2 regions of the Cupriavidus sp. 01T418 genome follow, and region 2 is predicted to be linked to the other one. Evidence: predicted binding sites of a transcription regulator. Region 2 holds the regulator's gene; the other holds the start of a gene.
What was found. Region 2 encodes FNR, which switches genes on or off when oxygen is low (the NO sensors DNR and NnrR bind a similar motif). Its sites were predicted from a motif close to TTGATNNNNATCAA; they were not measured.
Positions count from the first base shown of each region.

Region 1: a site for FNR is predicted at 1,439-1,452, ahead of AC1DQ3_RS34170 (universal stress protein). Genes of this name have one in related genera too.

Region 1 is NZ_JBFTQG010000068.1:12,264-16,446, reverse strand. Features, by position in the region: gene AC1DQ3_RS34175 (exo-beta-N-acetylmuramidase NamZ domain-containing protein) at 1-1,211, shown strand, start outside; gene AC1DQ3_RS34170 (universal stress protein) at 1,607-2,446, shown strand; gene AC1DQ3_RS34165 (BON domain-containing protein) at 2,675-3,319, shown strand; gene AC1DQ3_RS34160 (lecithin retinol acyltransferase family protein) at 3,464-3,997, opposite strand.
Region 2 is NZ_JBFTQG010000022.1:53,848-58,030, reverse strand. Features, by position in the region: gene ccoG (cytochrome c oxidase accessory protein CcoG) at 1-1,452, shown strand, start outside; gene AC1DQ3_RS21035 (FixH family protein) at 1,477-1,695, shown strand; gene AC1DQ3_RS21030 (hypothetical protein) at 1,698-1,943, shown strand; gene fnr (fumarate/nitrate reduction transcriptional regulator Fnr) at 2,012-2,737, opposite strand; gene AC1DQ3_RS21020 (sulfite exporter TauE/SafE family protein) at 2,876-3,634, shown strand.

The DNA of each region.
Region 1 (4,183 bases), on a different contig from region 2:
CGCCGGTCGCCACACCAGCAATCAGCCACGCCGTGCCAGGCGCGGAGGCCGCCCTGGCTCAGGCCATGCGGCTGCCGCCCGCCGCAGGGCCGGTGCGCAGCGGCATCGATGTACTGGAGGCGCAGGCGTTCGCACCGTTGTCGGGCTTGCGCGTGGGGCTGGTCACGAATCGTAGCGGATTCGATAGCAGGGGCGTGCGAACAGCGGATGCGCTCGCCCATGCGCCCGGTGTCACGCTGGCGGCGCTGTTCGCGCCCGAGCATGGATTGGCCAGTGATATTGATGCCCCACTGGGAGATTCGTCTGACGCGGCAACCGGCGTGCCCGTCCATAGCCTGTACGACGGAAACAAGCGCTTTGCGCCAGCGACGCTGGAAGGCGTGGATGCGCTGGTGTTCGACGTGCAGGACGCCGGCGTGCGTTTCTTTACCTACATCACGACGCTCGGCTACACGCTCGAAGCCGCCGCCGCCCGCGGCATCCCTGTCTTTGTGCTGGACCGGCCGAACCCGCTGGGCGCAGTTGTGTTCGGTGGCCCGCTGCAAGACCCCAGCAAGCCGTCCTCATTTACCGGGTACTTTCCATTGCCGCTGGTGCATGGCATGACCGTCGGCGAACTCGCCCGGATGTTCAATGCGCGCCTGCGCATCGGCGCGGATCTCCAGGTCGTCGCCATGCAAGGCTACATGCGCGCCATGCGCTTTGCCGACACCGGACTCGGCTGGGTTCCGATCTCGCCAAATCTGCGCAACACAGAACAACTTGGCCTATATCCCGATCTCGGCATGATCGAAGGCGCGAATGTCAGCGTAGGGCGCGGCACGCCGACGCCGTTTGGGTTGGTTGGCGCCCCTTGGATTGTCGGCCGGGACCTGGCAAACTATCTGGAGAAGCTCGATGCCGGGGCGAGGTTCGATGTAACGAGCTTTGTGCCGACCGAAGGCCGTTATCGCGGTCGGCTCTGCCATGGAGTATCAATCAAGGCGGGAGTTGGGCAAAGACCACCCGGGCGCCTGGGTCTTGCGCTGGCTATCGCGTTGCATTCCCTCTACCCGCGGCAATTCGACCTCCCTGCGATCCGCCAGGTGCTCGGTTCCGACAGCGCCTGGCGCTTGATCGACGCGCACGCTTCGCTGGCGGTGGTCGAACGAACGGTGTCGACGCAAGGCGCGGGCTTCGCGCAAGACCGCGCGCGATTTCTGATGTACTGACCCCACTCCTTCCGGAGTGCGCTGCAGTGTAGCGACTATCAGTTGACGCGGCTGGCCGCCTTCACCAGCAGCACGGGGCAATGCGCATAGGCGAGAACGCGACCAGCCACCGACCCGATCTCTGCGTCAAGGACGCCAACGCTTGTTCGGATGAGGGGAGTACAGGTGCACCGTATACAGTGTCACAGTGCTTCCTCCCAATCCTGATAGGGGGTATTTAACGTAGTCTGATGCAAATCAAGACCTCGCTCGCTATGCGCAATGCCATGTAGCAAGGCGTCCGACGATTCTTGACGTGGCGCAAGGAGTGGACATACCGCGCTTGTGGCGCACGCGGGAAGAACTACAGTTCATTATGAATCGTCAAGAGGGCATCAACCGGTGGGAGTCTCCCTATGTCGTTCGCTACCATTCTGGTCATACTCGATGCCAGCCGGCGTTCCTACCACCGCCTCCATATCGGCGCGCGACTGGCGGTTGAGCACAATGCCAAGCTGGTTGGTATGTTTGCCTGTCGCCGCCCGGAGTCGGCCTGGGTGTACCGCCTCCCCGACGGCGCGCGCTATCTCGAGGCCCTCCAAGCCCAGTACGAGCAGGATCGCGAGGTCGTGCGGCATGGTTTCGAAGGTGCGACTGAGGAATTGCCGATCACGGCTGAATGGCACGCCTTCGACGAACTTCCGCTGGTCATCGGGCAGCGGGAGGCGCGGCTGGCGGACCTCCTGGTGGTCGGACAAGACGACCCGGCGGATCCGGCCGCCTTCGTGGCCGAGAATTTCGTCGAATCCATTGTGCTTGCCAGCGGCCGGCCGGTCCTAACGATTCCGTGCGAGGGGCGGTTTGAGACAGTAGGCGGCCGCATCCTGGTCGCCTGGGACGGCGGGCGGGAGGCCGCGCGAGCCATCCGAGATGCATTGCCGTTCCTGCGCAAGGCCAAAGCGGTGACCATTGCCACATGCACGCTGGCTGGGAAGGTCGGCGGCCAATGGAGTGCGCCCGCTCAGTATGCGGCGACCTGGCTGGCGGCGCATGGGGTGACGGCTGCGTTGTGCAACCTTCCTGTGACGGCATCCGTCGATGCCGGCGAGCGCTTGCTGTCGGAAGCGTCGGATCTGGAGGCGGATCTCGTCGTAGCCGGCGCCTACGGACACAACAGGCTCCGTGAGGTGGTTCTGGGTGGGACGACCCGGACGTTGCTGGAAGCCATGACAGTCCCCGTGCTTTTTTCCCACTGAATGTTGTCGCAATCGCGGACTGATATTAGGCGGCGCAACGCGCAGCCTCACGCGCTGGGCCGCCGTCCCGTCGAATCTTGTACCTTGAGTAAGAAGATTGAGTGCATAGCTGACAGTTATACGGTACCGGTCGTTGACATGTCTCAACGGGCGCGCGTACGAGAGAACTAATCTGGAATACCGAATGCGCCAGGTATAGCTGGCGCCGGCATCGAGAGGAGTTGTCAGATGAAAACCGATTTGCAGATCAAGCAGGACGTGAACGACGAGCTTGCGTGGGATCCCGCAGTGGATGGGGCTTCGGTTGGTGTAGAAGTCAGCCATGGCGTAGTGACGTTGAGCGGCCACCTTAACACCTATATCGAGAAGCTGGCGGCTGAACGTGCCGCCGAGCGCGTCGAAGGGGTCAAGGCGGTTGTGGTGGATCTCGATGTACGCGTCCCTGGCGAACACGATGACGAAGCCATGGCAGAGGCAGCCCGATCGACGCTGCAATGGCATGCGAGCCTGCCCTCCGCGAGTATCAAGGTGCGCGTTGAGAAGGGTTGGGTCACCCTCGCCGGCGAAGTGGAATGGGCTTATCAACGCGAGCTGGCCGAGCGTTCCGTAGGACATCTGCGTGGCGTGGCTGGCGTGATCAATCTGCTAGCGATCAAGCCGCGCGTTGGGCCGCCGGACGTGGCTAAGCGCATCGATGCCGCCTTGCGGCGTCATGCAGAGCGAGAGGCCGCTCATATCCGTGTCGAGGTGCTGGGCAGTGTTGTAACGCTGAATGGCCAAGTCGATTCTCCGCAGGAGCGGCAGGCGGCGGTGGGAGCGGCATGGTCAGCACCGGGTGTGACCAGCGTGATCGATCACCTCCCCCTATCCTAAAGCGCGGCGGAAGAGGGCGCGAGCTTGTGCATGACTTATGCGTGTTTTGGCAAGGGAAGCCTACGCTGGCATCGCTGGCCACGTAATCCGGAATGAAATCCAAGCTTCGCGCCCGAGCCAACCCATACCATGTGATGGAGCAGTTCATGCCGCTTGAGCACACTGCAGCCCTCGGTTCGTGAGGGCGCTCGCGACGCCCAGATTAGACTTAGAGATCGCGCTTCGCTTGAAAAGCATGCCACAAAGGAGGCGCAAGGCAGTGAGTACGACGCGGGTCGGACTGCTCAGGCCGGTCTCCACTTGCACGCTGGGGCTTTCACCAGAGATGCACCATGTGCAAAAGTGCTCGCAATTGTTGGTGAGTAGCCGATACCTGTCTTCCCCCAGGCGCGACGTGGCACGCTGGACCGCTTGCAGACCGTCGTACCTGGAGTCGGGTTCAGCATGGACTCTGATCTCGTAGCCTTCCGCGAATCGTTCAAGGGAGATCGTTTCGACTGGCCCCCGGCGCAGAAGGTCCTTAAACCCCGCATAGTGCACCACATTTCCCTGGCCCGCATAGATGCCATGGTGAGCATAGCCCCAACGCTCTGTGACAAGATGGGCGCCCAAGGGGAATGTATCCGCCTCGGCGCAGATGATGCGACACGGAATGGCGCGTTGGGCATATGAGTTCATGGCACCTCCTCGGGGCTACCGCTTCGCGATGGCACCATTCAGCCAATGGATAGGTGCCGAATGCGCACTCTTGCCGACGCACTGGGTGGGGTGATTGATGCCTGAAGTATTGTCGGGGAGGACACGAGCCGAAATCATCCTGGGCTGAGAACGCTGTCCGTTCAACACCAGGATTTCTGTCGGTCT
Region 2 (4,183 bases):
ACATGGGCGCCGCTTCGGGAGCCCGCATCGGCCACGGCGGATGCGGAAACCTCGGACGCAACGCTCTACGAAGTCCGCCGCAAGATCTATCCGCGCTCGGTCAAGGGTGCGTTTTCGCGCTGGCGGGTCTGGATGGTGGTCCTGACCCAGCTGTTTTTCTACGGCATGCCCTGGCTGCAATGGAACGGCCGCCAGGCCATGCTGTTCGATCTCGGCGCGCGCAAGTTCTACATCCTGGGCCTGGTGCTGTGGCCGCAGGATGTGATCTACCTGTCCGTGCTGCTGGTGATCTCCGCGCTATCGCTGTTCCTGTTCACGGCGATCGCGGGGCGCCTGTTCTGCGGCTACGCCTGTCCGCAGACGGTGTACACCGAGATCTTCATGTGGATCGAGCGGCATGTCGAAGGCGACCGCTTCGCACGCATCCGCCTGGACGGCGATCCGTGGAGCGCGCGCAAGCTGCGGCTAAAAGCCGCCAAGCACACGCTCTGGATCGTGATCGCGCTGTGGACCGGCTTTACCTTCGTTGGCTACTTCTCGCCCATTCGCGAGTTGGGTGGCCACGTGCTGAGCCTGTCGCTGGGCCCGTGGCAAACGTTCTGGACGCTGTTCTATGCCTTCGCCACCTGGGGCAACGCCGGCTTCATGCGCGAGCAGGTCTGCAAGTACATGTGTCCGTATGCACGCTTCCAGAGCGTGATGGTCGACCGCGACACCTATGTGGTGACCTATGACGCGGGTCGCGGCGAGCCGCGCGGCAGCCGCTCGCGCAAGGCCGATCACAAGGCTTCAGGGCTTGGCGATTGCGTGAACTGCAGCATCTGCGTGCAGGTCTGCCCCACCGGCATCGATATCCGCGATGGCCTGCAGTACGACTGCATCGGTTGCGGCGCCTGCATCGACGCCTGCAACCAGGTCATGGACAAGATGGCGTATCCGCGCGGGCTGATCCGCTACACCTCGGAGAACGCCATGCGCAGCGCGTTGCCCGAGCCGGAGGCGCGCAAGCGCCTGGTTCGTCCGCGCACGATGGTGTACTCCGTGATCTGGCTGGCCCTGGTTGCCGGCTTCATGGTGTCACTGGCGATGCGCACGCCGCTCAAGGTAGACATCATTCGCGACCGCGGCGCGCTGGGCAGGGAAGTGGAGGGGCGCTGGATCGAGAACGTCTATCGCGTGCAACTGATCAATACGAGCGAAGCGCCGATGCATGTGGCCATCCGCGCGGACAGCGACGACCTGAAGGGCCTGGCCGTGGAATACGACCACGCTGCCGGCAATCTCGCGCCCACGTCCAACCGCCTGATCCCCGTTCGCGTGCGCGTGCCGATCGAAGCCGCCGGCCAGGGTAACCACAAGATCCAGGTGACGGTGACCGCGGCAGGCGATGGCGGCGCAAGCGGTGCGCGGATCAGCCAGGGCACCAGCTTTATCGTCCCGCGCAACCTTTGAATCCAGAAAACTACAGGAGGCCTGATGATGCAGCAAAGCAATCCCTGGTGGAAGGAGCCCTGGCCCTGGCTGCTGATAAGCGGGCCCTTGCTGGCGATGGTAGCCTGCGGGGTCACGATCTGGCTGGCCGTGACACACCCGGACCAGCCCATCGTCGATGGCGTGTCGCGCCATGGACTGGTGGTCGAGAAGGCAGGCACCACGGCACGGCAAGCTGCGCCGGCCACGGCGCAGGTGAAGTGACCATGAGACTGCGCTGGCTGATGTGGGTGCTATGGCCCGGCTTCCTGGTTGCCGGGCTGACGACGGCCCTGGTATTTTCCATGGTCGATCCCGGTGACCTGCGCTTTTTCGGGCAACCGGTCGAGGCGTCGCGCGAGGCGGCCTACACCGTGGGCTTCCTGGTCGCGTGGGCGCTCTGTTCGCTGTCGAGTGGATTGACCTTGTACACCATGCCCACGCGGCTGGCGCAGACCGACGAACTGGAGTGAGGGCGATGCGCGGCTGCCAAAGCCGCGGGAGCCGGATGGCTCTGCGCGGCAGGCCGATGTTTGCCGGCCTAGCAGGACTTGTTGACGATCTGCTTGATGCCCGTCATGTCGACCAGCTTGACGTGGCGCTGGCGGATCTGGATCAGCCCGGCTTCCGCAAATCGGGAGAACAGGCGGCTGACGGTCTCGAGCTTGAGCCCGAGGTAGCTGCCGATTTRCTCGCGGCTCATGCGCAGCACGAACTCGGAGGCCGAATAGCCGCGCGCGGAAAGCCGCTCCGACAGGTTGAGCAGGAAGGCGGCAAGGCGCTCCTCGGCGCGCATCGAGCCCAGCGTGATCAGCATCACCTGGTCCTGCGAGATTTCCTTGCTCATCAGCCGCATGAACTGATGCTGCAGCGAGGGGAGCACATTGGACAGCGACTGGAGCTCGCCGAAGCGCACCACGCAGACTTCGGTATCCTCGAGTGCGGTGGCGTCCGATGCGTGCTGCATCTCGCCGAGGCCGTCGAGCCCGACGACTTCGCCGGGGAGGTGGAAGCCCGTGATCTGCGAGCGGCCATCCTCCATCGTCAGGTGGGTCTTGAGCGTGCCGAAGCGAATCGCATAGACGGCGCTAAGCGGATCGCCGAGGCGGTACAGGGTCTCGCCCTTGCGTACGCGCACGCGCTCCTGCACCAGCGAATCCATTTTTTCGAGGTCCTGCTGCGACATGCCGACGGGCAGGCAGAGCTGTCCCAGCGAGCAAGTGGAGCAGCGGGGCGACATCTCGGTAATGGGAATGGATGTTGGCAATTGGGGCCTGTCGGTTTAGCGCAATCAATCAAGCGCGGAGTAGCAGGCGCTGGGCTTCATATTGATAGCGCCTCCTGGAGGCCCGGGGGCGCGTTGGACGCATTTTACCGCGCCAGGTGATGTGGTTGGGAGGGGAAGTTGACCATAGGCGTACTTTTCAGCGTATTTACCCTGGCTTTGCTGGGCGGCGCGCATTGCGCGGCCATGTGCGGCGGGATTGCGCTTGCCGCCGAGCAGGGTGGTGTTGCAAGCGTGCCTGCCACCGTGCTGCGCCGGCCAGGCCATTGGCTGCTCGAGCTGCTGGTCATGCATGCCGGGCGGTTGAGCATGTATGCGCTGTTGGGGGCCTTGCTGGGCGCCTTGGGCGCAGGCGCCTGGAAGGCCCAGTACCTGCCGCTGCAACGCTGGATGTTCGGGGTCGGCAGCGTCATGCTGGTGTTGTCGGGTTTAAGGATGCTGCGCGGGCGCGTCGTGGCGGCTGCCTGGCTGGAGCGGCTGGCCGCCCGTGGCGCCGGCTGCTTGCTCCGCGGTTTTTCCGCCGCTGTCGCGCGCCTTGTACCCATGAGCTTGCCGCAGGGCCGGCTGCCGCGGCGCTACGGCATGGGACTGGCCTGGGGGCTGGTGCCATGCGGCATGGTCTATGGCGCCCTGGCGATGGCGCTGCTGGCCGGGAATGCACCTTCCGGGGCGCTGGTGATGGCCGTGTTCGGCCTGGGCACCTTGCCGAATCTATTGCTTATCTCGGGCCTGTCAGGCTACCTCAGGCAGTTGTCGCGCCGTCCGGCGGTACGTACGGGCGCCGGTCTCGCGGTGGCAGCTCTCGGCGTCGTCGGAGTGGCGCGTGCGTTGCTTTTGCCGGAGACGCTGGCCGCGCACGGCTTCTGCCTGGTCTTCTGATACGCCGCTTCATGGCGTATCGCGCACTTGGTCAGGTGACTGCCTGCGTGAATCGGTTGCAGGTTTGCCAGGGAATGCCATACAATCGCAAGAACAGCGATATCGCGCAGCGTATTTCATCGTGGCATCGTCAGGTAGCATTCGCACTCAGGGATGCATGCCAGAACACCCGGGTACGTACTACCGCCAGGGACCGTTCCCCATCCGCCGTCCAGTTCAAAAGATTATTTGGTTCAAAAGACCAGCCACGGCAGGGCGGGTGAAACAGGCCAGGCAGGCCCGATATCCGTATTTTCTTGCACCTGGAGCGACGGACGTCGCACCGGACAGGTCCGCCACATCAGGGGGAAGGCGCGACGCAAGGGCTCTGTCGACCGGCAGGTAAAGCCGGTGGCCGGGCGATCTCCCGCCGGACAGGTCCGGCACCCGATGCAAAAAAGAAAGCGCACGACTGCATGCATCAAGCATTGCAATTGGCTGCGCGGTCAGATGGCGGTGGCAATTCCAACCGCTGAACCCAATCTCCAGTGCGTCCGGGCTTGTCCGGGG